Regions from separate parts of the Brevibacterium sp. BDJS002 genome, predicted to be linked through region 1. Evidence: predicted binding sites of a transcription regulator. Region 1 holds the regulator's gene; the other holds the start of a gene.

Region 1 (7,246 bases):
TTCTTCGCGGGCCAATCGGCGATCGAGCGTTCGGCGGCCCACGGGACCACTTCGTCGACTCCGATCTCTGTGGCGGCTTCGATCGCCTGCAGATCGCGGTCGGCTTTCGCCAGAGCCTGCACGAGGACCAACCGCGGTCGTTCCACCTCGGCGTGGGTCACCGAAGCAACCTGAAGTCCCATTTCATTCGCCGAGGCGCTCGTAACGGTTCCGCACACGCGAGTGCCGGCTCCGTCGACGACTTCGAGCTCATCCCCGGGTCCGAGTCTGCGGACTCGGACCGCGTGCCCGGCCACGTCCTCACCGAAAGTGAGCACCTGACCGGCGGCCGCCTCGGCGACCTGGGAGGAGAAGAAGACGGGAAGACTCACCGACCGGCGAACTTCTCACGCATGCGGGAGAACATGCCTCGGTTCTGGGTGGTGATCTGCGCGCGTGGAGTCTCCTCATCGCGCAGCTTCGCCAACTGCGACAGCAGGTCCTTCTGCTCATCGTCGAGTTTGTCCGGTGTCATCACGTCGACCGTGATGAGGAGGTCGCCTCGGGTCTCCGAACGCAGACGGGAGGCGCCGAGTCCGGGAAGCTTGACGACGGTGCCGGACTGGATGCCGGCCTCGATCGAGAGATCCTGAGTGCCGTCGAAGGTATCGAACGGGATCGAGGCGCCGAGGGCGGCCGCGGTCATCGGCACCGAAACGGAGGCGCGCAGGTTGTCACCGTCGCGCTGGAAGACTTCGTGACGGGTCACCATGACCTCGACGAAGAGATCGCCGGCAGGTCCACCTCCGGGTCCCACCTCGCCCTGGGAGGAGAGCTGGATGCGCGTTCCGTCGGAGACTCCGGCGGGGATGCGGATCTTCATGGTCCGCTGCTTGCGGACGCGGCCGTCTCCCTGGCAGTTGAGGCAGGGGTTGGGAATGACGGTGCCGTAGCCGTGGCAGGAGTTGCAGGTCTGGTTAGTCACCATCTGGCCCAGCAGTGTCCGGGTCATGCGCTGGACGCTGCCGGCTCCGTGGCACAGGGTGCAGGTCTCAACGGAGGTGCCCTGCTGTGTTCCAGCACCCGAACAGGTGTCACAGACCACGGCAGTAGCGACGTCGAGGTCGATGTTGCCGCCGAATGCGGCGGTCTCGAGGTCGATGTTGACTCCCACGAGCGCGTCCTTGCCACGCTGCGTGCGCGGCATCGGGCCACCGGCTGAGCCGGCCCCTCCGCCGAAGAAGGTTTCGAAGATGTCGCCGAAGCCGCCGAAGCCGCCACCGCCGGCAGGGAAGCCCTGTCCGTTCTCGCCGCCGCCCATGTCGTAGTTGCGGCGCTTCTCCGAGTCGGAGAGAACGTCGTAGGCAAGGGAAATGGCTTTGAACTCATCCTCGTGGCCGGGGTTCACATCGGGGTGATACTTCCGGGCCAGCTTTCGGTAGGACGATTTGATTTCAGCCGCCGAAGCGTCTTTGGACACTCCGAGTGTTTCATAGTGATCGGCCACAGAAACTTCTCTCTCCCTGGTGGTGTGGGTTGTTCGCGTTGTCGTGCCTGTTCGCAGTGTGGTGCTTGTTCGCGCTGTGCTGTGCGCTGTCGGATCGGTACATCTAGCTCTGATCGAGGACAGAGGAGACGTACTTCGCCACGGCTCGCACAGCGGTGATCGTCGTCGGATAGTCCATCCGGGTCGGCCCGAGCACAGCCAATCGCGCGGAGGAGCCCGCGTCATGACCATATTCGGCGGCCACGAGGGATGTCGAGCTGAATGACTCGTGAGTATTCTCACGACCGATCCGAACGCTGATCTCCTCTTGGTCCTCGGCCATCGATGTCAGCAGCTTGAGCAGTACGACCTGCTCTTCGAAAGCTTCGAGGATCGGTGCCATCTTCTCACCGAACTCCCGTCCGGAGCGAGCCAGGTTCGCGGTGCCTGCCATGATGATGCGTTCTTCACGCGTGGCGATGACAAGATCTGTGACTGCGGCTCGCACCTGCGTCAGAGCCGCGGCGAGCTCAGCGCCGACTGAGTTGGCTCCGCCGAGGGGTTCTGTCTCGGTGCCGTCGGCGACCGCGCCCGTGGTGCTGGGGGTGACCGTGCTCATCACCTTTGAGAGCTTCTGGCCGGAGAATTCGGTGTTGACCTCATCGCGGATTCCGCGCAGTGATTCGTCGTCGATGACTCCCGGTGTGATCACGACCTTCTGTTCGACCTGACCGGCATCGGTGATGAGGACGACGAGGATGCGGTTGGGCCCCAGGCCCACGACCTCGATGTGTTTGATCGTGGCGCGAGAGACCGTCGGGTACTGGATCAGGGCCACCTGGTGGGTCAGACCCGAGAGGACTCGCACCGTACGGTCGAGCATGTCATCGAGGTCCCCGTTTCCGTCGATGAGCTGGAAGATCGCACGCCGCTCAGCCTGGGTCAGCGGTTTGAAGTCGTCGATGCGGTCAACGAACATCCGGTAGCCCAGGTCGGTTGGGATCCGACCGGCGGAGGTATGGGGCTGCGCGATGTAGCCCTCCTGCTCGAGGTGAGCCATGTCGTTGCGGATCGTGGCCGGCGAAACTCCGAGCGTATGGCGCTGAACGATGGCCTTCGAACCGACGGGTTCATTGGTGGCGACGAAGTCTTCGACGATCGCACGCAGAACCTGTGCTCGTCTGCTGTCGTTCATTCGTCCCTCCTTGAGTTCGGCGCTGCATTTGGCACTCATCTGCCTTGAGTGCCAATTCTACGCCTCTTGCAGTTCGAATTCACTTTCGCCCCTGTCCCAGCGGGTCACCGCCCATCGCGCCGAGTCCTTGATTAGGGTGGTTGACCGTGAATACCTTTGATCGCTACGGACCCGATGTACTGGCAGGTTCCTCTCCTTCCTCGCACCGGCCCAAGAAGTCCACCCCTGTCGAGCTCGCACTCGGAATGGTCCTCGAGGACGCCATGAGCGGATATGTCGGCGCCGTCGTCGGCGCCGAGAAGACCACTGCCGGCGTCGTCGTCAATCTCGAGGACCGTGCAGGCAAGGTCCGCGCATTCCCACTGGGGCCCGGCTTCCTGCTTGAAGGCAAACCCGTAGACATCAAGCTCCCTGCCAAGAAAAAATCGGCCCCAGGTCGCACGGCCTCGGGGTCGCGGGCAGTCGGCAATGCCCGGGCCCGAGTGGCTCGCGGATCGCGCATCTGGGTCGAGGGCAAACATGATGCTGAACTGGTGGAGAAGATCTGGGGTGACGATCTGCGCATCGAGGGAGTCGTCGTCGAACCCCTGGGCGGCTTGGATGACGTCGCTGACAAGCTCGCTGCCTTCGGTCCCGACAAGGAGCACCGCGTCGGGGTTCTCGCCGACCATCTGGTCTCTGGCACCAAGGAGTCCAAGATCGCCGATGCGGTGCGTGCCGATCCTCGCTATCGCGATGTCGTCCACATCATCGGACACCCCTATGTCGACATCTGGCAGGCGGTCAAGCCTCATGTCGTGGGCATCAGGGAATGGCCCGTCGTCCCCCGGGGCGAGGACTGGAAGACGGGAATCCTGAAGCGAATCGGCTGGCCCCACGCCGATCACCGGGATGTGGCACGCGGCTGGGTTCGCATTCTGGGCAAGGTCAGCACCATCGCCGACGTCGAACCCACGCTCTCCGGTCGAGTCGAGGAGCTCATCGACTTTGTGACGGTCGGGTGAGACGCCGTTCGGATAAGCCACCGGGACGGGGAAAACGCAGGTCAGTTGAGGCCCCAGGGAGTTTGTGATCGATCTGGTACACGATTCGGGCTTTCCCCCATTCGGCGCCAGAGCATTTCCGATAGTGTGAATGACCAGAAGCTCTGAAAGGACCCGCATGTCTTATAACCCCCAGCAGCCCAACAACGGCTCTGACCAGTCGCGTCCCATGCCACCGAACTATTCTCAGGCCTCTGGACCCCAACAGCCCTACAGCCAGCAGAACCAGAACTATGGTTCCCAGCAGCCGAATCCCGCTCCGCAGACCTACGGTTCACAGCAGGGCCAGCCGGCTCAGCCCGGTTTCGGATCGCAGCAGCCCGGTCAGCAGCCGAACTACGGTTCGCAGCAGCCAGGTTACGGTTCGCAGCAGGCCTACAGCGGCCAGCAGCAGTCCGGGCAACAGCAAGCGTACGGCCAGGGACAGTATGGGCAGGGTCAACAGCAGTATGCCCAGCAGCCCTATGGGCAGCAGGCGTACGGCTACGGACCAGGACAACCGGTCGGAAATCCGGCGCTGTTCGACTCACGGATGCTCCCGGAGAATGCCTACGGCCCCGGCTCCGAGATGTTCTGGCAGGCCAGCGAGAACGACAGAACCACAGTTCTCTGGACACACCTCGGGTCGATCATCGTCGGGTTCCTGCCCCTGATCATGTTCCTCATCAAGAAGGACGAATCGCCCTACGTGCGCGAACATTCACGACAGGGCCTCAACGCCATGATCACGAACCTCATCGCCACGTTCGCGGCCGTCATGGTGTTCATGGTCATCGGCTTCGTCCTCGCGCTCGTCACCTTCGGTCTCGGGTTCTTCGTCTATTTCCTGGCATTCCTCGTCCCGCTCCTCTACACGGTGCTCTACATCATCGCCGCTGTAGCCGGGAGCAAGGGAGAGGGCTATCAGTTCCCCCTCGTGATCAACTTCGTGAAGTGATCAGGTCCACCCCATGAGCTGAGAGTCGTTTCAGCATCAAGAAGCCGCTGCCATCGCAATCGATGACAGCGGCTTCTTCGCGTTCGGTTCAGTTCGCTGGGCCTGCGTTCAGCTGACCGAGTTCAGGCCTCGGAGCCGATTCAGTCCACGTAGTCGGTCAGGATACGAACCATATAGTCCGCCATGAGCCGTCCCTGCAGAGTGGGTTCGAAGCGACCTTCGTCCACGGCGTCACCATCGAGCAGTCCCTGTTTCACAAAGCCGCGGATCGCCCGCTCGCTGCCTGCTCCCAACGAGTCCAGTGGCAGTTCCGAATCGATGCGGGCTGCGAGCATGATCCGCTCGATCTCCTGCGTCGACTCGTCGAGGACCTCACGCCCGATGGCAGGTGACTCGCCTGCGAGCAATCGGTCGGACCAGGCACGGGGATGTTTGGCGTTCCAGAACCGCACTCCCCCGACGTGCGAGTGGGCTCCGGGTCCGAAACCCCACCAATCGGCATTGCGCCAGTAGGCCATGTTGTGGTCACAGCGGGTCTCGGCTGACGTCGACCAGTTGCTGACCTCGTACCAGTGCAGACCAGCAGCCGCCATGGCGGCATCGGCGATCTCATACTTATCGGCCAGATCGTCTTCGTCGGGCATCGGCAGTTCACCACGGCGAACCATGGCGCCCATCTTCGTGCCGGGTTCGACGATGAGCGAATAGGCAGAGATATGGTCGACGTCGTTGCTCAGCGCCACCTCAAGTGACCTGCGCCAGTCGTCGATGGACTCCCCCGGTGTTCCGTAGATGAGGTCGAGGCTGAGTTCCAGACCGGCCTCTTTGATCCACCGAGCCACATCCGGAATCTTCGCCGGATCGTGAGTGCGATCGAGGGTAGCGAGCACATGGGGTACAGCTGACTGCATGCCCAAGGAGATCCTGGTGAACCCGGCAGCGGCCAGGGTCGCGATATAAGCCGGATCCAAAGTGTCCGGGTTCGCTTCGGTCGTGACCTCCACATCGGGAGCCAGCCGGAAACGATCACGGATGTCATCCATCACCCCGGCCAACACCTCGGCGGCCAACATCGTCGGGGTGCCGCCACCGAAGAAGATCGTCGTCACCTCACGGTCACCAGCACCCGCCTCGGCGAGGACACGGACCGAGAGGTCGAGCTCTCGGGAAAGATTGCTGCGGTAGTCGTCGCGGGAGGCCCCAGGGCCCAGATCTTCTGCCGTGTAGGTGTTGAAGTCGCAGTAGCCGCAGCGGACTCGGCAATAGGGGACGTGAACGTAGAGGCTCAGGCCGCGAGCGGCCGCGCCGACCCCGGCCGACGCCGGCAGCGAACCGTCGAGCGGTGGAGTCTCCCCAGTCGGTTGTGCCGGCACTTACTTCTTGGCGTCTTTCTTGGTCTCCGGCTCATCGGAGGACAGCGCGGCGATGAAGGCCTCCTGAGGGACCTCGACGTTGCCGACCACCTTCATCCGCTTCTTGCCTTCCTTCTGCTTCTCGAGCAGCTTGCGCTTACGGCTGATGTCGCCGCCGTAGCACTTGCTCAGAACGTCCTTGCGGATGGCACGAATGGTCTCGCGGGCGATGATGCGCGAACCGATGGCGGCCTGGATCGGCACCTCGAACTGCTGGCGCGGGATCAGTTTGCGCAGCTTGCCAGCCATGAGCACGCCGTAGGAGTAAGAGTTGTCGCGGTGGACGATCGCAGAGAAGGCATCGACCTGATCCCCATGGAGCAGGATATCGACCTTGACCAGATCCGCTGCGTCCTGTCCGTCATCGGAGTAGTCGAGGGTCGCGTAGCCCTTGGTCTTCGACTTCAGCTGGTCGAAGAAGTCGAAGACGATCTCCGCCAACGGCAGTCGGTAGCGGATCTCGACTCGGTCTGAGGACAGATAGTCCATCCCCTGCAGGCTGCCGCGACGCGTCTGGCACAGTTCCATGACCGCACCGATGTAGTCGCTCGGGGTGAGGATCGTGGCTTTGACCATGGGTTCGCGGACCTCTTTGATCTTGCCCGTCGGATACTCGCTGGGGTTCGTGACCTCCATCTCCGTTCCGTCTTCCAGGGTGACGTCGTAGATCACGCTGGGTGCGGTGGAAATGAGGTCGAGGTCGTATTCGCGTTCGAGTCGGTCGCGCAGAACTTCGAGGTGGAGGAGCCCGAGGAACCCGCAGCGGAAGCCGAAGCCCAGCGCCGTCGAGGTCTCCGGCTCATAGGCCAGCGAAGCGTCGTTGAGCTTGAGCTTGTCGAGCGCGTCGCGCAGGACCGGGTAGTCCGAACCGTCGATCGGGAACAGCCCGGAGTACACCATGGGCTTGGGTTCTTTGTAGCCGTCGAGCGCCTGCGTAGCTGGAGCGGAATTCAGGGTGACAGTATCGCCGACCTTGGACAGGCGCACGTCCTTGACTCCGGTGATGAGGTAGCCGACCTCACCGACGCCGAGGCCCTTCGTAGCCTTCGGCTCCGGAGAGGAGACCCCGATCTCAAGAAGTTCGTGGGTGCTGCCGGTCGACATCATCGTCAGCTTCTCACGCGGGTGCAGGGCACCGTCGATGAGGCGGACGTACGTCACGACACCCCGGTAGGTGTCGTAGACGGAGTCGAA
Region 2 (7,246 bases), 790 kb from region 1:
TCTGGTCCAGGAGGTCATCCGTCTGGCACGGGCGTACACGGCGCTCGATGACCTGGAGCACTACCAGACCACACGCCTGACGCTGCCGATGCGCCGAGCCCTGCGCGAACTTGGTCGCCGGCTCGTCGACCAAGGTGTCCTCACCGACCCCATGGACGTCTACTTCATCAACTATGAGCCCCTCAACGCAGCGATCCGTGGTGCCGACGGGCAGCACTCCCCCGCCGAGGCTCTGGCTGGCCTACCTGCGATCGCGGAGAAGAACAAGGCCGGGTATCAGGAAGCGGTCTCACGGACTCCCGAATGGGAGCATGGTCGTGCTCCCGAGGTCGGCGATGACACGGACGGTGACTTCATCAAGGGAACCGCCGGCAGTCCCGGCGAGGTCACAGGTGAGGTCTTCGTCGTCCACAGCCCCGAGGACTTCTCATCCTTCCCGGACGGGGCGATCCTCGTCGCCCGGACCACAAATCCGGCGTGGACGGCTCTGTTCTACCAGGCCAGCGGCGTCATCACAGAAAGCGGCGGAGCACTCTCCCACGGCGCGGTCACAGCTCGTGAACTCGGCCTGCCCGCAGTCATGGCCGTCCGAGACGCCACCAGCTGCTTCACCTCGGGCCAGACTGTGAGCGTCAACGGCAGCAACGGCACGGTGACACCGGACTGAGACCCACCTCGGCGAGGGCCAGGGCTCATACCGCCTGAAGAGCGTCCACGGGACTGATCGACGTGGCCGCGCGTGCCGGGGCACGGCTGGCGGCGAGCACGGCCAGAAGTGAACCGGCGATGACGGAGATGATCACCCACCAGGGCACGGACGGAGCGAAGAATCCAGTCAGCGGTGACAGCAGCACCAGGGCACCGATCCAACCGAAAGCGATGCCGAGTGGCACCGCGACCAGGCAGGCGGTCACGCTCAGCTGCATCCCCTCGGCGACGATCATGCGTCGCACCCGTCGTGGCGTCTGGCCGAGGGCCATGAGCAGACCGATCTCCTGAGTGCGCTGTCGCACGGAGAGGGTGAGTGCGTTCGCGACTCCGATGACGGCGATGATGACGGAGAAGAGGACCATGCCGAGGAAGAACATCATCGTCTGATCGATGATGGTCTTCAGCACATCCTCGAAGCCGCCCCACCCGTCGTCGCCGAGCGATTCGGCGTAGTCGAGGAGCTGGTCTCTGAAGGTCGTCATGGCCGTGGCGAACATGACGATGAGCGTGATGCCGATGACGAGTCCGATCACCGTGCGCGCATTGCGGGTGGGATGGCGAGCGATCGTCGACGCAGCCAGACGCGCGGTTGCCGTTCGGCCGAGCAGCCACCCGGTCAGTGTCTGCAGCGGCGGAAGAATCCACGGGTTGCCGACGATGACGCCGACGAAGGTCAGTGCGGCACCGACGGCAACGAGAAGCACGCCCAGGACACTCACCGTGTTCCCGCTGGCACCGACGACGCCGCTGATGAGGAGGGTGATCCCCATGGACAGCAGGATGAGTGCACCTGCCAAGGCTCCCATCGAAGCGCGCGCGTCCTCGGGGCGACGCTCGACAGCCTGAGAGGTGGCCTCGATCGGCGAGATGCCGCTGATGCGTTGGGCGCCCAGATACGCGGAGAACCAAGTCACGACGATGGTCGCCGCGCCGGGGAGGAACATCATCGGACTGAGCAGTTCGGGTTCCACGGTGATCTGTTCGCCGAGGTAGGCCGTCGTTGCCTTCGCAAGTGCGGTGGAAACGAGGAACGCGGCGATGGCACTGGGTATCGAAACGAGCAGTCCCTCCACCGAGGCGGCCCGACGCAGCCGTCGGGAGGAAGCTCCGATGAGCCGCAGCAGTGCCAGTTGACGGCTGCGACCGGCGATGATGATGGAGAACGTATTCGCGATGACGATGCTCGAGACGAACAGTGCGATGACGAAGAAGACCAGCCCCACCGTTGTGAGCAGGCCCTGCGCTGTGTCGGACTCGGAGACGATCTTCGCCGATGACATCCAGGCCGTGAGAATCTCGATGCCCTGCATGATGACTGTGCCGAAGAGTGCGGCGATGAAGACGACGAGGAAGCTGGGTGCGAACTGGCGCGGGTTGGTCCGGATCTCCCGCATCGGGTTCATCGGCGCCCTCCAGCCTCGACAGCCTCGGCCTGCGCGTCGAGGTCGAGCATCTTCTGTGCAATCACCTCGGCGCTGATCGAGTCGTTGAGCTCTGAGACGGGCGTACCGTCGGCAATGAACACGACGCGGTCGGCATAGGCGGCCACGATCGGATCATGCGTCACGAGCACGATCGACTGGCCGAGCTCGCGCACGGCCTCGGACATGATGGCCATGACCTCGCGGCCCGACCGTCCATCGAGGTTGCCGGTCGGTTCGTCGGCGAAGAGGATATCCGGTCGGGTGGCCAAGGCACGGGCGATGGCCGTGCGCTGCTGCTGTCCGCCCGAGATCTCGCTGGGCCTATGCTTCAGCCGCCCGTCGAGGCCGAGGCGCTTGACGATGCTGGAGATCCAGGCGCGCTCATCGGCATTGGGCTTGCGATCATCGAGTTCGAAGGGCAGCACGATGTTCTCCCTGACGGTGAGGGTCGGCACCAGGTTGAACGCCTGGAACACGAAGCCGATCCGCCGCCGACGCAGGGCGGTGAGCTCATCCTCACGCAATGCGGTGATCTCACGTTCGCCGATGTGCACAGTCCCCGAGCTCGGCCGGTCGAGTCCGGCGAGGATGTGCATGAGGGTGGATTTGCCCGACCCCGAAGGACCCATCACGGCCGTCAGACGTGCGGGAGCGATATCGAGAGAGACCTGGTTGAGAGCGACCAGCGCTGCCCCGTTCGGATCAAAGATCTTCGAAACATCACGAAGTTGAGCGATGGGCATCGGTGAGGCGGTCGTCATAGGGTCCCTACATTGTTGCGTCAAACTGTCTTGTCCAGACTAACGACCCTTGGCGGCGAGGAACATAGGATCTGACTGATCAGTAGGTGTGAGCCGCCTGTACAGCACTGGGACGACGGCACGGGGGCGACGACACGGCGAACAACCTCGGCGGGCGAATACACAGCGGGTGAATACACGTGTGGCCCGGAACAAAGTTCCGGGCCACACAGGTATCAGATGAGGATCAGTCCTCGTCCTCTTCTTCCTTCTTCTCGACGACCAGTGTCTCAGTGGTGAGAACCAGTGCGGCGATTGAAGCGGCGTTGCGCAGTGCCGAGCGGGTGACCTTGACCGGGTCGATGATTCCGGCGCCGATGAGGTCGCCATAGGAATCGGTGGCGGCGTTGTATCCCTGGCCGGAAGCAAGTTCCTTGACCTTGGACACGACGACGTAGCCGTCCTGGCCAGCGTTGGCAGCAATCCAGCGCAGCGGCTGAACGACTCCGCGCTTGACGATGTCAGCACCGGTGGCTGCGTCGCCGGTCAGGCTCAGGTCGTTTCCGTCCAGAACCTTGGCTGCGTGGATCAGAGCCGATCCACCGCCGGCGACGACGCCCTCTTCGATGGCTGCACGGGTAGCAGACACAGCGTCTTCGACGCGGTGCTTGCGTTCCTTGAGCTCCACCTCGGTGGCGGCGCCGACCTTGATGACTGCGACTCCGCCGGAGAGCTTAGCCAAGCGCTCCTGCAGCTTCTCGCGGTCCCAATCGGAGTCGGTGTTCTCGACCTCGCTGCGGATCTGGGCGACCCGACCATTGACGTCCTCGTCGGAGCCAGCACCATCGATGATGGTGGTGTTGTCCTTGGTGACGGTGATGGTGCGGGCGTTGCCGAGCTCTTCCAGGGTGACCTGGTCGAGCTTCATGCCCATATCAGCGGTGACGACCTGGCCGCCGGTGAGGACGGCGAGGTCTTCGAGGATCGCCTTGCGGCGGTCGCCGAAGCCGGGAGCCTTGACGGCGGCAACGTTGATGATGCCGCGCAGCTTGTTGACGACTAGCGTCGACAGAGCTTCGCCTTCGATGTCCTCGGCCACGATGAACAGAGGCTTTCCGGCCTGCTGCACCTTCTCCAGCACAGGGAGGAGCTCCTGGATGTTGGAGATCTTGCCCTGGTTGATGAGGATGAGCGCGTCGGAGAGCACAGCTTCCTGGCGATCAGCATCGGTCACGAAGTGCGGCGAGAGGTAACCCTTGTCGAACTGCATTCCCTCGGTGATTTCGAGTTCCACAGATGCGGCCTGGGATTCGTCGATCGTGATGACGCCGTCCTTGCCCACCTTGTCGAAGGCATCGGCAATGAGCTTGCCGATCTCTTCGGACTGAGCGGACAGACCGGCGACGTGTGCGATCTCCGAGGAGTCGAGAACATCGCGAGCGATGGTTCCAAGCTCAGTGGAGACAGCCTCGACGGCGGCTTCGATTCCGCGCTTGAGGGCACCTGGTGCGGCGCCGGCAGCGACGTTGCGCAGACCTTCGTTGACGAAGGCCTGTGCCAGGACGGTCGCGGTGGTGGTTCCGTCACCGGCGATGTCGTTGGTCTTGGTGGCAACTTCCTTGGCCAGCTGAGCGCCGAGGTTTTCGTATGGGTCGTCGACCTCGACCTCACGAGCGATGGTCACACCGTCGTTCGTGATGGTGGGTGCGCCCCACTTCTTGTCGAGAACAACGTTGCGGCCCTTGGGTCCCAGCGTCACCTTGACGGTGTCCGCGAGGATGTTCACACCCTTTTCGAGTGCACGACGAGCCTCGTCGTTGAATTCAAGATTCTTAGGCATTCGTCCTCCTGTCAGTGAAGTAGTTGGTCAGGGGATTCAGCCGATGACGGCGAGCACGTCACGAGCCGAGAGCACGAGGAACTCTTCTCCTGCGTACTTGACTTCGGTGCCGCCGAACTTGGAGTAGATGACCTTGTCGCCGATGGCCACGTCAACTGGGACGCGGTTTCCATTGTCAGCAACGCGGCCTGGGCCCACTGCGACAACTTCGCCTTCCTGAGGCTTTTCCTTGGCGGTTTCGGGAATGACCAGACCACTGGCGGTAGTCTGCTCTGCTTCGACCTGACGGATGACAATCCGATCTTCGAGTGGCTTGATGGAGACCGACATATCGGGCCCTCTCCCTTCGCTGGGTTCAATTCTTCTTTGAGTCAGACGGCGGCTGCTGCCATGAATCTCTCGTCGTCGCGGGTGCCGAGCGATTCGACCGTCTCATGAAACTGGCACTCACTGAGTGCTAGTGCTAATTCGACTTTAGAACGCTCTTAGCACTCGGTCAACTCGAGTGCCAAGGATTGTCCACGCTCTGGGCGAAACCCCAGGAAAGGTGCTCGAAGGGCGCCCGCAATGCACCTATCGGGGAGCCGAAAGGCTGGCGGTGAATGCACTAGTGCGGACCCGGGATATTCCCGGATCCGCACTTGGTGCTTGTTGCCTATAGCGTCAGCTCAGTTGCCGTTAGCTTCAGGTCAGCGGTTGCGCTCTGTGATCAGGCGCAGGCCCACTGTCCCCAGCCGGCTGCTGCCTGCAGCTTCTTGGCACGGTCGAACTGCTCCTGCGGGCTGGCATCGATCGGGTTGCCGCTGCCGCCCACGGACTGCCATGTGGCGATCTTGAACTGGAACAGACCGAAGTGGGCGTTGTTGGACTTGTTCACTGCGCGCGGGTTGAACTCCGACTCACACTTGGCAACCTGGTACCACTTGGATCCGGGTCCGCCGAGCATGTCCTTAATCTCCTGCGTGCTCATGTCGCCGCCGCCACCGCCGGAGCCTGAACCGCCGCCGGTGCTGTTGTCACCGTCGTCGGAGCCGCCCGAACCGTTGTCGGAGCCGCCGTCGCCTGTTCCGGCGTCCGAACCGTTGTCGGAGTCATCTGGCTTCTCAGCGGGGGCTTCCTTCTTCTTGGTGCCCTGGATGACAACCTTGGCCTTGGGCTCGGAGAGGACCTTCTCGTCCTTCTTCTCCTTCTTCACCTCATTGCCGTTGACGGTCTTGACCTTGTAGGAGACCTGCTTCTGGCCGTCCTTGCCCTCTTCTTCGACCTTGGTTTCGCCGACGTAGAGGTCGTCAGACTTCTTGGTCTCGGTCTTGGCCTCGATGGCCTGCTTCTCCTTGACGGTGTCGTTCTTCACGCGGTTCACGGTGAGAACCTGGCCGTCGGAGACCTTGGAGCTGAGGGGAACAGAGAGGAAGTCATCCTTGTCGAGCTTCAGCTTCGTCTCGCCGAGGGCTTCCTTGGCGGTGCCTGCTGCGGCCGAGACCTTGTGGTCCTTGCCGTCGGCAACGATGGTGAGATCCTTGGCGGTCGTCACATCGATCTCGTTGCCTTCATCTTTGAGCTTCTGATTCGGCTTGGCGCTGAGGTCGGCATTCTTCGCGTCCACACCGAGGTCGGCCAATGCCTGACCAACGGTGTTCGCATGCGTCGTCTCATCGCTCTTCTTGCCGTCGACGGACAGTGAGACTTCCTTCGCGGTATTGACGGTGATCGTCATATCCCGCGAGATCTTCTTGTCTACGCCTGGCTTGATCTGGTCGCGCTTCTCGATGTCGAGGTCGCGGCTGTCGAGGACATCCCCCACGGTACCGCCGAAGGTCCGAACTTCTTCGGACTGTCCGTTGACATCAAGGGTCACGGGCTTGTTCATGGTAACCACGGCACCCGTGCCACCCACGAGTCCGGTAATCACAACCGCCTGTGCAGCAATTTGCACTTTGCGGTTCTTGAGAAAATCAATCACAAAAATATCCCTGGGGCAGAGGTCATCAACTCATCTACTGTAACCGATTCGTTACAAGATACGCAAAACATCACGAACATGTAACAGCGAGGGTGCCGAAGTTGGCGCTCTGACCAGGACTTCCCCCGTGTTTCCGGGCTTCGTCACAATCGTGACATTTACCCGCCGAGGTGGCTGATCGAGCGTTATCCTCACCCTCACCGAGGTGGCTGGTCAGTCCCAGCCTCCCAGCGCGGTCTCCGCGTTCTTCCACACCGCAGAGCACAGTTCCTCTTCGCTCATCCCCCGCGCCTCGGCGAGCATGCGTGCCGTAACCGCGGTCAGGTACGGGCCTCCCGGTTTGCCACGGTGCGGATGCGGGGTGAGGAATGGGGCGTCTGTCTCGGTCAGCAGCCGATCCAGCGGGGCAGCGGCTGCCGCACGGCGGAGCTCGTCCGCGTTCTTGAACGTGAGGTTCCCGGCGAACGACATGTAGTACCCGGCCTCCGCGCACTCGCGGGCCATCGCCTCGTCGCCGGAATAGCAGTGGAAGATCGTGACCTCGGGAGCGCCTTCCTCCTTGAGGATG

The links. Region 1 encodes HrcA, which represses chaperone genes, less so after heat shock. Its sites were predicted from a motif close to TTNGCACTCGNNNNNNNCGAGTGCNAA; they were not measured.
Region 2: groES (co-chaperone GroES) is a predicted target of HrcA. The motif match lies at 5,201-5,227, and genes of this name have one in related genera.

The regions. Positions count from the first base shown of each region.
Region 1 is NZ_CP116392.1:2,431,217-2,438,462, forward strand. Features, by position in the region: gene PGC08_RS11440 (16S rRNA (uracil(1498)-N(3))-methyltransferase) at 1-371, opposite strand, end outside; gene dnaJ (molecular chaperone DnaJ) at 368-1,486, opposite strand; gene hrcA (heat-inducible transcriptional repressor HrcA) at 1,590-2,660, opposite strand; gene PGC08_RS11455 (DUF3097 domain-containing protein) at 2,801-3,664, shown strand; gene PGC08_RS11460 (DUF4870 domain-containing protein) at 3,822-4,640, shown strand; gene hemW (radical SAM family heme chaperone HemW) at 4,781-6,013, opposite strand; gene lepA (translation elongation factor 4) at 6,014-7,246, opposite strand, start outside.
Region 2 is NZ_CP116392.1:3,223,958-3,231,203, forward strand. Features, by position in the region: gene PGC08_RS15020 (PEP/pyruvate-binding domain-containing protein) at 1-667, shown strand, start outside; gene PGC08_RS15025 (FtsX-like permease family protein) at 693-2,114, opposite strand; gene PGC08_RS15030 (ABC transporter ATP-binding protein) at 2,111-2,896, opposite strand; gene groL (chaperonin GroEL) at 3,123-4,715, opposite strand; gene groES (co-chaperone GroES) at 4,752-5,045, opposite strand; gene PGC08_RS15045 (resuscitation-promoting factor) at 5,425-6,585, opposite strand; gene PGC08_RS15050 (TatD family hydrolase) at 6,892-7,246, opposite strand, start outside.